Regions from separate parts of the Amycolatopsis sp. NBC_01488 genome, predicted to be linked through region 1. Evidence: predicted binding sites of a transcription regulator. Region 1 holds the regulator's gene; the other holds the start of a gene.
The links. Region 1 encodes HspR, which represses chaperone genes until heat shock. Its sites were predicted from a motif close to ANNTTGAGTNNNNNNNACTCAANNT; they were not measured.
Positions count from the first base shown of each region.

Region 2: the regulator HspR is predicted to act here: its motif matches at 3,451-3,475, upstream of lon (endopeptidase La).

Region 1 is NZ_CP109434.1:2,580,779-2,588,028, forward strand. It holds gene OG738_RS12395 (DUF4097 family beta strand repeat-containing protein) at 1-147, shown strand, start outside; gene OG738_RS12400 (hypothetical protein) at 177-410, shown strand; gene OG738_RS12405 (alpha/beta hydrolase) at 456-617, shown strand; gene dnaK (molecular chaperone DnaK) at 797-2,668, shown strand; gene grpE (nucleotide exchange factor GrpE) at 2,665-3,372, shown strand; gene dnaJ (molecular chaperone DnaJ) at 3,409-4,581, shown strand; gene OG738_RS12425 (heat shock protein transcriptional repressor HspR) at 4,587-5,012, shown strand; gene OG738_RS12430 (DUF305 domain-containing protein) at 5,139-5,660, opposite strand; gene OG738_RS12435 (lytic polysaccharide monooxygenase) at 5,669-6,424, opposite strand; gene OG738_RS12440 (dienelactone hydrolase family protein) at 6,570-7,250, opposite strand, start outside.
Region 2 is NZ_CP109434.1:1,711,024-1,718,273, forward strand. It holds gene OG738_RS08115 (putative bifunctional diguanylate cyclase/phosphodiesterase) at 1-392, opposite strand, end outside; gene OG738_RS08120 (GNAT family N-acetyltransferase) at 630-1,568, shown strand; gene OG738_RS08125 (SAM-dependent methyltransferase) at 1,639-2,493, shown strand; gene OG738_RS08130 (SAM-dependent methyltransferase) at 2,544-3,389, shown strand; gene lon (endopeptidase La) at 3,490-5,892, shown strand; gene OG738_RS08140 (class I SAM-dependent methyltransferase) at 5,959-6,765, opposite strand; tRNA gene OG738_RS08145 (tRNA-Tyr) at 7,002-7,084, opposite strand; gene OG738_RS08150 (YajQ family cyclic di-GMP-binding protein) at 7,214-7,250, shown strand, end outside.

The DNA.
Region 1 (7,250 bases):
GACGTCGAGGTGCCGGGCGGGCCGTACCGCGTCGTCGGCGACAGCGACAGCGGGCACCGCACCGTCGAGGTCCCGACCGACGGCTCCGCGCCGAACACGCTCGACCTGACGACCGAGAGCGGCAGCGTCACGGTCCGCGCGGCCTGACCTTTTCCTTACCACGGGGGCATTTCACCATGCGCAAGATCGAACGGCGGGTGCTGGCGGCCGCGCTGCTGGGCGCCGTCGCGATGTTCGGAATCGTGGGGGTCACGCGGGGGGAGAGGTCCGCGGCGCCGGCGCAGGGGGTGCCGGTCGCCGCGGATTCCCACTATCGAGTGACTTCCTGGGTTGGTACTCCGGCGGAAGTCGTCGTACAGCAAGGAAACCCTGATTTCTTCCTCTCCTCCTGGACCGGCCGCCGCTCCTGAACTGTCGGAGGTCGCTGTTAGGAAGGAGGCACGCCGAAGGACGGCGTGCAGGGGGAGGAACCAGATCATGGACGTGCGCCGGCGGCGCTGCTGACCCGCGCCGACGACGGCCACACCGGGCTGTTCACCCCGGCGTGCGCCCGCGAGGCCGAGGTCAACTACCTGGTGAGCGGCGTCACACCGGCTCGGGGTCACATCTGCCGCTGAACCCGGGAACAAGAACCCGGACCGGCTCGTTAGGCTGGGTACGAAGGTTGAGTGCAGTCGACTCAAGTCCGACTTGACGGGACGCACGAAGGCCCGACTAAACTTGCCACGGCCTCGCTCAAGGCGAGGACGAACGTGCAGGTCACGAACCGAGCAGGCTTACACAGGAGGAAAGCACCATGGCGCGAGCGGTCGGCATCGACCTCGGCACGACCAACTCGGTCGTCGCCGTCCTTGAGGGCGGCGAGCCGACGGTCATCGCCAACTCGGAAGGCTCCCGGACCACCCCGTCGATCGTCGCCTTCGCCAAGAACGGCGAAGTGCTGACCGGTCAGCCGGCGAAGAACCAGGCCGTGACGAACGTCGACCGGACGATCCGGTCCGTGAAGCGGCACATCGGCACCGACTGGAAGACCGAGATCGACGGCAAGAACTACACGTCGCAGGAGATCAGCGCCCGGGTGCTGATGAAGCTCAAGCGTGACGCCGAGGCGTACCTGGGCGAGACCATCACCGACGCGGTGATCACCGTCCCGGCGTACTTCGAGGACGCGCAGCGGCAGGCCACCAAGGAGGCCGGGCAGATCGCCGGCCTGAACGTGCTCCGCATCGTCAACGAGCCGACCGCCGCCGCGCTGGCGTACGGCCTGGACAAGGGCGAGAAGGAGCAGACCATCCTGGTCTTCGACCTCGGTGGCGGCACCTTCGACGTCTCGCTGCTGGAAATCGGCGAGGGCGTCGTCGAGGTCCGCGCGACCTCCGGTGACAACCACCTCGGTGGTGACGACTGGGACGAGCGCATCGTCAAGTGGCTGGTCGACAAGTTCAAGGCCACGAACGGCATCGACCTGACCAAGGACAAGATGGCGCTGCAGCGCATCCGCGAGGCGGCGGAGAAGGCCAAGATCGAGCTGTCCAGCTCGAACTCGGCCGGCATCAACCTGCCGTACATCACGGTCGACGCCGACAAGAACCCGCTGTTCCTCGACGAGCAGCTCTCGCGCGCCGAGTTCCAGAAGATCACCTCGGACCTGCTGGACCGCACCAAGGCGCCGTTCAACAACGTCATCCGGGACGCGGGCATCTCCGTCGGCGACATCGACCACGTCGTGCTCGTCGGTGGTTCCACCCGCATGCCGGCCGTCGCCGAGCTGGTCAAGGAGCTGACCGGCGGCCGCGAGCCGAACAAGGGCGTCAACCCGGACGAGGTCGTCGCGGTCGGCGCGGCGCTGCAGGCCGGTGTCCTCAAGGGCGAGGTCAAGGACGTCCTGCTGCTGGACGTGACCCCGCTGTCGCTGGGCATCGAGACCAAGGGCGGCGTGTTCACCAAGCTCATCGAGCGCAACACCACGATCCCGACCAAGCGCTCGGAGATCTTCTCCACCGCGGACGACAACCAGCCGTCGGTGCAGATCCAGGTGTTCCAGGGTGAGCGCGAGATCGCCGCGCACAACAAGAAGCTCGGCATGTTCGAGCTGACCGGTCTCCCGCCGGCCCCGCGTGGCGTGCCGCAGATCGAGGTCACCTTCGACATCGACGCCAACGGCATCGTGCACGTGACCGCGAAGGACCTGGGCACGAACAAGGAGCAGTCGATGACGATCACCGGTGGCTCCGCGCTGCCGAAGGACGACATCGAGCGCATGGTCAAGGACGCCGAGGCGCACGCCGAGGAGGACAAGACCCGCCGCGAAGAGGCCGAGACCCGCAACCAGGCCGAGACGCTGGTCTACCAGACCGAGAAGTTCCTCAAGGACAACGACGACAAGCTGCCCGAGGACCTCAAGGGCAAGGTCAAGTCCGCGATCGACGAGTCGAACGAGGCGCTCAAGGGCACCGACTCGGCGAAGATCCGCGAGTCGATCGAGAAGCTGAACACCGCTTCGCAGGAGCTGGGCACCGCCCTGTACGCCAACGCGAACGCTGACGCTGCCGCGGGTGCGGCCGGCGCTTCGGGGGCAGCCGGCGGCGACGCCGGTGCGGCCGGCGGCCAGGCCAAGGCCGATGACGTGGTGGACGCCGAGATCGTCGAAGAGGACGAGAAGAAGTGACCCACAGCTACGACGAATCCGAGAACCAGGGCCGCGGCCCCGAGGAGCCGGTGGTCGTGCGGGATCGGCGGCGGGTGGACCCCCAGACCGGGCAGGTCCGCCCGCCCGGTCCGGCCCACGCGGCGCCGGAGCCGGAGGAGGCGCCCGTGGAGCACGCGGGCCCCTCGCTCGGCGAATCCATTGTGGACGATTCGGTGTCGGTCGTCTCCGACGTCGAGAAGGAGCTGGCCGAGCGCACCGCCGACCTCCAGCGCCTGCAGGCGGAGTACGCCAACTACCGCAAGCGCGTCGAGCGTGACCGCGAGGCGGTCGTCCTCGGCGCCAAGGCGACGGTGGTGAACGACCTGCTGCCGCTGCTCGACGACCTCGAGCGGGCCGAGCAGCACGGTGACCTCACCGGCGCGTTCAAGGCCGTCGGCGAAAAGCTGATCAGCGGCCTGCAGCGCGCGGGGCTCGAGTCGTTCGGCGCCGAAGGCGAGGTTTTCGACCCGAGCGTGCACGAGGCCGTGCAGCACAACACCTCGCCGGACGTGGCGGGCCCGACGGTCACCGTGGTCATGCGCCGCGGCTACCGGTTCGGGGACCGCGTACTGCGGGCGGCGCTGGTCGGCGTGACCGACCACGAGCCCGGCGCGGCCCCGGTGGACCCGTCCGCCGGTGGCGAGCTGCCACTCGGCGAACGCCTCGATGACCAGCAACAGTAAGCATTATCCGGCTCAAGTGGGAGGAGGAGACGCCCGATGAGTGCACGGGAATGGATCGGTAAGGACTTCTACCGTGAACTGGGCGTCTCCTCCGACGCCACCGCGGACGAGATCAAGAAGGCCTACCGCAAGCTGGCCAAGGAGAACCACCCGGACGCGAACTCCGGCAACGCGCAGGCGGAGCAGAAGTTCAAAGCGGTCTCCGAGGCTTACGGCGTGCTCTCCGACGCGAGCAAGCGCAAGGAGTACGACGAAGCGCGGCGGATGTTCGGCGGCGCCGGGGGCGGGTTCAACTTCCCCGGTGGCGGCGGCACCGGCAGCTTCGACGTCGGCGACATCTTCGGCCAGGCCGGCGCCGGTCAGCAGGGCGGCTTCGGCGGGCTCGGCGACATCCTCGGCGGGCTGTTCAACCGCGGCCGGACGACGGCGGGCGCGACGGCGAACCGGCCGCAGCGCGGCGCCGACGTCGAGACGGACGTCCGGATCGACTTCGTCGAGGCGGTCAAGGGCGCGACCCTGCCGCTGCGGCTGTCGAGCCCGGCGACCTGTTCGACGTGCGGCGGCAACGGCGCGAAGCCGGGGACGTCGCCGCGGACCTGCCCGACCTGCAGTGGTTCGGGGCTGGTCAGCCGCAGCCAGGGCGCGTTCGCGTTCTCGGAGCCGTGCCGCGACTGCCGCGGCCGCGGGACGATCATCGACGACCCGTGCCCGGAGTGCGGTGGCGAAGGCGTCAGCACGAGGACGCGCACGCTGACCGTCCGGATCCCGCCGGGCGTCGACGACGACCAGCGGATCCGGCTGGCCGGCCAAGGCGAACCGGGCCGGGGTGGCGCGCAGGCGGGCGATCTGTACGTCCGGGTGCACGTGGCTCCGCACGCGTTGTTCGGGCGCAAGGGGCTCGACCTCACGATCACCGTGCCGGTCGACTTCACCGAGCTGACGCTCGGCACCACGATCACGGTGCCGACGCTCGAGGGCAAGGTCTCGCTCAAGGTGCCGCCGGGCACCGCGAGCGGGCGGGTGCTGCGCGTGCGCGGCAAGGGCATCGCCAAGCGCGACGGCTCGCAAGGTGATCTGCTCGTCACCCTCCAGGCGGCGATCCCCGCCAAACTGGACGGCAAGGCGCGCGAAGCACTGCAGGCGTACGCCGAGTCGATGGCCGGGCACGACCCCCGGCCCGAGATCACTGAGCTGCTCGAAGGCAGGTGAGTGGGATGTTCGGCGGGATTCCCCAGGGGGGCGACGAAGAGACCCCGGTGTTCGTCATCTCGGTGGCGGCCCAGCTCGCTGGCATGCACGCGCAGACGTTGCGCACCTACGACCGGCAGGGCCTGGTGTCGCCGGGCCGGACCGCCGGTGGCGGGCGGCGCTACTCGATGCGGGACATCGCGCTGCTGCGCGAAGTCCAGCGCCTGTCGCAGGAGGACGGCGTCAACCTCGCCGGGATCAAGCGCATCATCGAGCTGGAGAACCAGGTCGACGCGCTGCGGGCCCGGCTGTCGGAGATCACCGAGGAGCTGGCCGCGGCTTACGCGGCCGCCGAACAGGGCGTGGCGGCCGCGCACGCGTCCTACCGCCGGGACCTGGTGCCGCTCAACCAGCAGACGGCGATGGTGGTCTGGCGTCCCAAGCGCCGCTGACGTTTCGACACACCGAAGGGCCTACCCGAACTTCTCGGGGAGGCCTTCGTGCGTCACAGCCGATCGAATACACGAAGACCGCGAGCAGCCGGGCAGAGGCTGCTCGCGGTCCGCGCCGCGGGGACGTCACACCTTGAAGTTCAACAGCTGCTTGACCTCGGCGCTCCGCGACTCGATGACCCGCCGCGCCAGGTCGCGGGCCTGGGCGTTGATCCCGCCGCTCGTGCCGTTCTCCGTCTGGGCCAGCTCGACCGCGCCCTGCTGCTGGCCGGACAGGACGTCGAGGAACTTGCGGGAGAACTCCGCGTCGGGAGCCGCCTGAAGCGCGCTCACCAGGTCCGGCGACGTCATCTTCATGCCGCCGTGGGCCGCGTGGGCCTGGGGGTTCAGGTCCATCGTCTCAGGCTGGCCCCACGCCTTCAGCCAGTTCTGCATGTCGGCGATCTCGGTCTGCTGGGTCGACGCGATCGCCGCCGCCAGCTCCTTCAGGGGTGCCGGGAGCTGCCGGTCGGCCGCCAGGCGGACGATGTCGATGCCCTGCTGGTTCTGGGGGATCAGCATCTGCAGGAACATCACGTCGGCCGCGTTGTAGGCGGGCGGGGCCGCCGTCGCGCTGCAACCGGCCAGCAGCAGGCCGACGACGGCCATCAGCACTCTCACTGACGCTGCCAGAGGGCAGGCGTGTTCGGCGGCTCCCAGCCCGCGATCGCCGTGTGCGCCTGGAGGCAGCGGTAGCTCACGCCGTTGTACGTCACGACGTCACCGGCCTTGTACGCCGTGCCGGCCGTCCACGTGCCGCTCGACGGCGGTGTCGTCGTCGGGGGCGGGGTCGTGGTGGGCGGCGGGGTCGTGGTCAGTGGCGGCGTGGTGGTCGGCGGCGGCGTGCCACCTCCGCCGATCTGGAGGTCGACGCAGCTGTAGAACGCGTTGGCCGTGTCGGAGATGTTCCAGATCGCCAGCACCTTCACCCGGCCCGAGTAGCCGGCCAGGTTCACCGTGTGCGAAACGGTCGCCGGTGGCTGCTGGTTGTTGCCGGGGATGTTCGCGACGCGGGTGTTCCCGATGTAGTACTCGTAGCTCGCGGTCGCGTGCCGGGCGGTGAACACCCAGTTGAACGTCACCGTCGTGCCGACGGACTTGGCAGGCCACGGCTTGGACTCGTCGGACAGCTGCGAGAAGCGGGAGTTGCCGCCGTCGCAGCTGCGCAGGCCCTTCGGACCTTCGACGCTCTGGGGCTCGTAGACGATGTCGCCGCAGTCCGGGACCTTCCCGGCCGCGCAGTTGGCCTGCCGGCTGGGCGGGTCGGAGATGTAGCCGTGGGCGCTCGCGGTGGTGGCGGGGAGGACGACGACCAGCACCGGGGCGAGCAGGACACCGGCGGAGGCCGCGAAGAGCTTGCGTTTCCAGGTCATTTCGGCTCCTCGAGGGGGAACAGCGTTGTTCCAAGGGGAGGACGAACGAGCACATCCGGGAAAGATGTGGTCTAGACCATAAGGTGATTCGGGCACAACGGTCAACGAACTACGACCATTCGGCGAAAAGGCTCGCCCGCTCGGCTCAGTGCGAAGGTCGGGCCGGTTGCTGCAGGTGTTCGCCGAAGAACGCCGTCACCCGGCGCCACGCGTCCTCGGACGCTTCGTGGTGGTAGGTGAACCCGACGACCTTGAGCAGCAGGTTCAGCGGCGGCGCGACCTCGATCTTGTTCGCGAACCCGTGACTGGCGCCGGGGTACTCCTTGACGTCGTGCGGGATTTCACGCTCGGTGAGCGCCGTCTCGAGCTTCGCCGCCGCGCCGCGTAGCGAGAAGTCCTTCTTGCCGAAGCTCGCGACGATCGGGCAGGCGTCGTCGAGCACCGACAGGTTCTTCGGCAGCTGCCCGTAGTACGGCGCGGACGCCTCGAAGCCGCGTGACGCCGCGACGAGCGCGAAGCCGCCGCCCAGGCAGAACCCGGCGATGCCGATCCGGCCCGAGCAGTCCGGGCGGGCGGCCAGGAGCGCGCGGGACGCCTCGATGTCGTCGAACGTCCGGCCCTGGTTCGCGAACATGTCCGAGAACACGCGTCGCACGCAGCGGCGCATCCCGCCGCGTGCGTACAGGTCCGGGCTGAGCGCGAGGTAGCCCTCGGCGGCGAAGCGGTCGGTGATGTTCTTCGTGTCCTGGCTCAGCCCGAACGCGTCGTGGATGAGCACCACGCCCGGGTGCGGTCCTTCGCCCGGCGGCTCCGCCAGGTAGCCGCC
Region 2 (7,250 bases), 870 kb from region 1:
AGCAGCGTGCCGATGCCGGCGACCAGGTGCGCGGCCAGCACGACTTCGAACGGTGCGACGAAGAACCCGATGACGAGCGGGATCTCGGTGAAGGAGATGGTCCACGAGATGCCGCTGCGGACGTCGACGTTGATGCCGAGCTGTTCGGCGAGCAGGAACGCGACCGCGAGCACCGGCCCGATCCACAGCAGCCGGCTGTCCCAGTGGAACGGCAGCCACGAGCCGACGGCGAACGCGGCGACGAGCCCGATGCTCAGGACGGCGAAGGTGTACGCGCGGAACCGGCGTTCGTCCGTGCGGGCTTCGGCGGAGACGGGCGGTGTCCCGGAAGCGGCTCCCGGCCCGGGCTTCGCCTGCGCTACGGCGTTGCCGTGGGCGTTGGTGTCCGGCATCCGACCTTCCCTCCCGGCTTGTCCACCGGCGCTGATCCGTGACTTCGGGTGTGGACAAGGGCCATACCGTACCCCGTAGGGCGTACCCGTGTCCCTTTCGAGACAGTAGGAGATCACCCCAGGGTTAACAATGCCTCGATGGCGCTGACCTGCGTGGACCAAGGGGTGAAACATCGGGTGGCGAAAGCAGGGGTGGTCGTCTGCGCACGACGTCCCGCATAGCGCTTCAATGTGCCCATGCACAGCGACGTGATTGCCACCGAACACGCGGCCCGGCTCGCGGCGGTGGACTCCCTGCTCCCCGGTACTTCCCCCTTCGAAGCGGCCGAAAGCGCCGTGGTGCTGGAGGTGGCGACGACCGACTCGGCCGCGGCCGGCCTCGCTTCGCGCATCCAGGTCGACCAGGACGCCCCGAACGCGCCGTGGCGGGCGCTGACCGAGCACCGCCTCGACCTCCAGCTCGCCGGTCCCCACCCGGCGGGAGCCCTCGACGCGCTTCTCACCCGATGGGATGAACATCTGCGCGCGGTCGCCGAGCGCGGCGACACCGAGACCGCGGCGATCGTCCCGCGCGCCAGCCGGGACGCCGCCGGCACGCGGGAAATGCTGCACCACGGCTTCGCGCCGCTGCGCGTGATCGCGGTCCGCCCGGCCGAGCGGATGGTCCCGGCCGGCCCGCGCGGCACGCCCGGCGTCAAGATCCGCCGCGCCGAGCCCGGCGACCTCGAAACCGTCGTCTCACTGGGGCTCGAGCTGCACTCCTTCGACGCGCAGTACGGCACGGTCAACCTGCGCCAGGGCGTCGAGGACATCATGGCCAAGGACCTGGCCGAGCAGCTGGACCGGCCGGAACCGCCGTTGTGGATCGCCGAGCTGTACGGCCGTCCGCTCGGCATGGTGAACGTCCAGCACCCCGGCGAGACCGGCTGGATCAGCGACCGGGTCGCCGCGGACCGCGTCGGCTACCTGTCGTCGCTGGCCGTCGCGAAGGAGGCGCGGTCCTCCGGTGTCGGCACCGCGCTGGCCACCCACGCCCACCACGTCCTGGACGAGGAAGGCGCCGACGTCGTCCTCCTGCACCACGCGGCGGCGAACCCGCTGTCGACGCCGTTCTGGTACGCGCAGGGCTACCGGCCGCTGTGGACGTACTGGCAGCGTCGACCAGCCGTTCGCTGAACCACTGGCGGATTACCCCAGGTCGTTCGTCCTTATAGGCTGGCTGCCGGAGAGCGAGGGGAGCCGGAAAGTGACCGATCAGCGGGATTCGGCGCCGAGAGCGCCCGAAGGCGTCGACACCGAGAAGCCGTCCGCGGCCCGGATCTACGACTGGTACCTGGGCGGCACGCAGAACTGGGCCGTGGACCGCGAGTTCGGCAGGCGTATGGAGCAGCAGTGGCCGCTCGTGCGCCCCGGGTCGAAGCAGAACCGCGAGTTCATGAACCGCGCGGTGCGGGCGGCGCTGCGGGCCGGCATCCGGCAGTTCATCGACCTCGGCTCCGGGGTCCCGACGGCAGGGAACGTGCACGAGGTCGTCGAGGCCGAGCTGCCCGAGGACCACGACGCGACGGTCGTGTACGTCGACTACGAGCCGGTCGCGGTGGCGCACGCGACGCTGATCCTCGAAGAGGAGGCGGCGACGGACTGGGCGGGCATCGTCCAGGCCGACATGCGGGACGCGAAGGCCGTCCTGCGCGCCGAAGAGACGAAGCGGCTGATCGACTTCTCCAAGCCGGTCTGCCTGATGATGATGGCGGTGCTGCACTTCGTCGGACCGGACGACGACCCGGTGGGCCTGCTCAAGGCCTACCGGGACAAGCTCGCGCCGGGCAGCTGGCTGGCGATCTCGCAGATGAGCGAGGGCGACGGCACCGGCAAGTACCTGGACGGGCTGCGCTGGTTCGTCGAGCAGTACCGCAAGACGAGCAACCCCGTCTGGTTGCGCAACCGCGAGGAGATCGAGCCGCTGTTCGGCGACTGGAACCTCCTCGAACCGGGCATCGTGCACCTGCCGGACTGGCGGCCCGACCGCAAGCTCAACGCACTGGAGGCGGAAGCACGCCCGTTCGCCTGGTGCGGCATCGCGGAGAAACCCGGCGCATGAGCCCAAGGAACACAGCGGCGTCAAGCGCCTCCGCCGAGGGTGGTGGGGGCATGGGAGGAGCGCCGACCGCCCCGGCCGGGGTCGACACCGACAAGCCGTCCGCGGCGCGCGTCTACGACTGGTACCTCGGCGGGTCGCACCACTGGGCGGTCGACCGCGAGTTCGGCAGGCGCGTGGAGAAGGTGTGGCCGCTGATCCGGCCGATCTCGCGGCAGAACCGGGCGTTCATGAACCGGGTGGTGTCGGCGGCGATGGACGCCGGCGTCCGCCAGTTCGTCGACCTCGGCTCGGGCGTGCCGACGGCGGGCAACGTGCACGAGATCGTCCGGGACCGGCTGCCCGCCGGTGAGCGGGCGTCGGTGGTCTACGTGGACTACGAGCCGGTGGCGGCCGCGCACTCGCGGCTGATCCTGGAGCGCGAAGGCGCCACGGACTGGGCGGGGCTCGTCGAGCGGGACATCCGCCGCCCGAAGGAGATCTTCGGAGACGACGTCACGCGCGAGCTGATCGACTGGTCGCGGCCGGTGTGCCTGCTGATGATCACGGTCATGCACTTCATCGGCCCGTCGGACGACCCGGACGGCCTGATGGCGACGTACCGGTCGAAGCTCGCGCCGGGCAGCTGGCTGGCGCTGACGCACGGCACGTGCCGGGACGACGCCCCGCCGGACCGCGCGGCCGAGGTTCGCCGCTTCATCGAGGCGTACCAGGCGACGTCGAACCCCGCGTGGCTGCGATCCGCGGACGAGCTGCTCCCGTGGTTCGGCGGCTGGCCGCTGCTCCCGCCGGGGATGACATCGTTGCCGGACTGGCGCCCGGAGACGCCGCCGACGCCGATCGACGCCGAGACGCGCCCCTTCGCGTGGTGTGCCGTCGCGCGTCGCCCAGGCCTCTGAACTGGGCTTTTACTGATCGCTGTGGGCGAACGCACCATCGGAAACAAACCCACCCTTCGGAGAGTTGAGCTAGGCAGACTCAACTACACGAGGAGTGCACATGTCCGACACCCGCCTCCTGCCCGTGCTCCCGCTCGATGACGACGTCGTGCTGCCGGGCATGGTCGTCCCGCTCGACCTGACCGACACCGAGACGCGGGCAGCGGTGGAGTCCGCCCAGGCCAAGACGCCGAGCCAGGCCTCGTTCCCCGGCATCCGGTCGACCGGCGCCACCAAGGCCGAGGTCCTGATCGTCCCGCGCGTCCACGGCGAGTACGCCGAGTTCGGCACCGTCGCGACGGTCGAGCGCATCGGCCGCGTGCCTGGCGGCAAGGCCGCCGTCCTGCTGCGCGGCACGAGCCGCGCGCTCGTCGGCCGGATCGCCGACGGCCCCGGCGCGGCCCGCTGGGTGCACGCCGAGGACGCCACCGAGACCACGGACGACCAGACCGCCAAGCTCGCGGCCGAGTACAAGGCCGTCGTCATCTCGATCCTCCAGCAGCGCGGCGGCTGGCAGCTGATCGACGCCGTCCAGCAGGTCGAGGACGCCTCCGCGATCGCCGACCTGTCCGGCAACGCGCCGTACCTCGACACCGAGCAGAAGCTCGAGCTGCTGACCACGCTCGACGTCAGCGCACGCCTGGAGAAGGCGCTCGAGTGGAGCAAGGCGCACCTCGCCGAGCTCGAGGTCACCGACACCATCCGCAAGGACGTCGCCGAGGGCATGGAGAAGCAGCAGAAGGAGTTCCTGCTGCGCCGCCAGCTCGAGGCCATCCGCAAGGAGCTCGGCGAGCTCGACGGCACCGTCCAGGACGACGACTACCGCGCTCGCGTCGAAGGGGCCGAGCTGCCCGACGCCGTGAAGAAGGCCGCGCTGGCCGAGGTGGACAAGCTGGACCGCACGTCCGAGCAGTCCCCCGAGGGCGGCTGGATCCGCACCTGGCTGGACACCGTCCTGGAGCTGCCCTGGAACGAGCGCACCGAGGACAGCTACGACATCGCCGCCGCGCGCGCCGTGCTCGACGCGGACCACGCGGGCCTCGACGACGTCAAGGAACGCATCATCGAGTACTTGGCCGTGCGCAAGCGCCGCACCGAGTCGGGCCTGGGCGCGGTCGGCGGCCGCCGTTCCGGCGCCGTGCTCGCCCTCGCCGGTCCTCCCGGGGTCGGCAAGACGTCGCTGGGTGAGTCCGTCGCGAAGGCCATGGGCCGCAAGTTCGTCCGGGTGGCGCTGGGCGGCATCCGCGACGAGGCGGAGATCCGCGGCCACCGCCGCACCTACGTCGGCGCGCTGCCCGGCCGGATCGTCCGCGCCATCAAGGAAGCCGGCTCGATGAACCCGGTCGTGCTGCTCGACGAGATCGACAAGGTCGGCGCCGACTACCGCGGCGACCCGACCGCGGCGCTGCTCGAAGTGCTGGACCCGGAACAGAACCACACGTTCCGCGACCACTACCTCGAGGTCGAGCTGGACCTGTCCGACGTCGTGTTCCTGGCGACGGCCAACGCGCTGGAGACCATCCCCGGCCCGCTGCTGGACCGCATGGAGCTCGTCACGCTGGACGGCTACACCGAGCACGAGAAGGTCACCATCGCCCGCGACCACCTGCTCCCCCGCGAGCTGGAGCGCGCCGGGCTGGGCGCTTCGGACGTCACGCTGACCGACGCCGCGTTCAGCCGGATCGCCGCCGAGTACACCCGCGAGGCGGGCGTGCGTGCGGCGAACCGCACGATCGCGAAGGTGCTGCGGAAGATCGCGACCAAGGTGGCGCTCGACGAGGTGTCCCTGCCGCTGACGGTGGACGCCCCGGATCTCGACACCTACCTCGGCCGGCCGCGGCACCTGCCCGAGTCGTCGCTGCCCGCGTCGACCCAGCGGACGTCCATCCCGGGCGTCGCGACGGGCCTGGCGGTGACCGGGGCCGGCGGTGACGTCCTCTACATCGAGGCGTCGCTGGCGGACAAGGAGTCCGGCGCGTCCGGGCTGCAGCTGACCGGCCAGCTCGGCGACGTGATGAAGGAGTCCGTCCAGATCGCGCTGTCCTACCTGCGCTCGCACGGCGCGGAGCTGGAACTGCCGGTGGGCGACCTGCGGGAGCGCGGCATCCACGTGCACGTCCCGGCGGGCGCGGTGCCGAAGGACGGGCCGTCGGCGGGCGTCACGATGACGACGGCGCTGGCGTCGCTGCTCTCGGGCCGCGTGGTCCGCGCGGACGTCGCGATGACCGGCGAGGTGTCGCTGACCGGCCGCGTCCTGCCGATCGGCGGCGTGAAGCAGAAGCTGCTGGCGGCGCACCGGGCGGGGATGAAGACGGTGATCATCCCGCAGCGCAACGAGCCGGACCTCGACGACGTCCCGGCCGAGGTGCTGTCCCAGCTCGACGTGCACGCGGTGGCCAATGTCCGCGAGGTCCTCGACCTCGCGCTGACGCCGGCTTCGACGCCGGTTTCCCAGGCGGCGTAACCCCGAACGCCGCCACCCGAAACGGCCGGTTTCCCCCTCGCACGGGGAAACCGGCCGTTCTCTTCGTCAGAGCCGCCGCGCGGCGATCAGGTAGCCGGTGCCGAGCAGGCCCGCGGCGCCGCGGCCGACGGTCGTCTCCGGCCGCCGGTGCCGCCGGTCCAGCCGGTCGAGCGGCGGCACCAGCGCGGTGACGTCGTAGAACAGCGTGTCCTCCGGCTGCAGTCCGGCCCGCCACAGCTCGTGGCGAAGCCGCCTCGGGGTGTACGCCTCGATGCCGGTGCGGCGCGCGCCGTGTCGCCGCGGGAAGCGCAGGGCGTCCTCCAGGCCGCCGAGCACGCGGCGCGCCGGCCAGTAGAGGCCCCATTCGACCAGCCGGTAGGGGCTGAGCGGATTGAGCATGGTGACGATGGCGCGCCCACCCGGGCGCACCACGCGCGCGATTTCGCACAAAGCCGGCGCGACGTCCACGTATTCCAGCACGCCCATCGCGAGCGCGACGTCGAAACTGCGGTCGGCGAACGGCATTTCTTCGATGTCGCCGACGGAAAAACTCGCTTCCTCCCCGGTGTGCCGGCGGGCCGCGTCGATCATCGCGGCGGACCGGTCGCAGCCGGTGACGGTGAAATCCGGGGACCGGCTTTCGAGCACGTGCCGGACCATCTTCCCCGGCCCGCAGCCGACGTCGAGGAGCGCGCCGCCGGGCGAGCCGCGCAACACTTCGTCGACGGCGTACATCCTCGATCGGTGAAATCGGGCGGTGGGCCCCCGGCCGTCATACGCCTCGGCGTAATCGGCCACGAGCCGGGCATCCGCGTACTGGACCCGCACGAGCTCCTCGCGCGGTGGACGTTCGAGCGTCCCGCGAACCGGCATGCGTACCTCCACTGCTCTGCCACTGGGTTCGGCACATGCGGGGTCGGGCCGGGCACGAAAGCCGTTACCGTTTCCCGGGAGAATTTCGAAATGGGGGCGAAAGGGCGAATGAATCTTCCATCACCGGCCAGGAATTGCGGCCGAATTGCGGGTTGCGTAAAGACGCGGTCATGGGGAGCCCTGTGGCTCATGAAAACGGCCCCGCGACCTGGTGGTCGCGGGGCCGTTCCGGTGGGTGGCGGGTGAGGGATTCGAACCCCCGTAGGCGTAAGCCAACTGGTTTACAGCCAGTCCCCTTTGGCCACTCGGGTAACCCGCCAAGGCCGGGCGAACCGGCCGGGGAGAAGCTTACCCAACGGGTTCGAGCGGGGGTCAACCGGGATGCCCGTCCCCCGATGGGGGCTAGGCTGGGTGGCCCCTGACAAGCGAGTACGAGGTGTGAGGACACGTGGCGGATCCCTCTTTCGACGTCGTGAGCAAGGTCG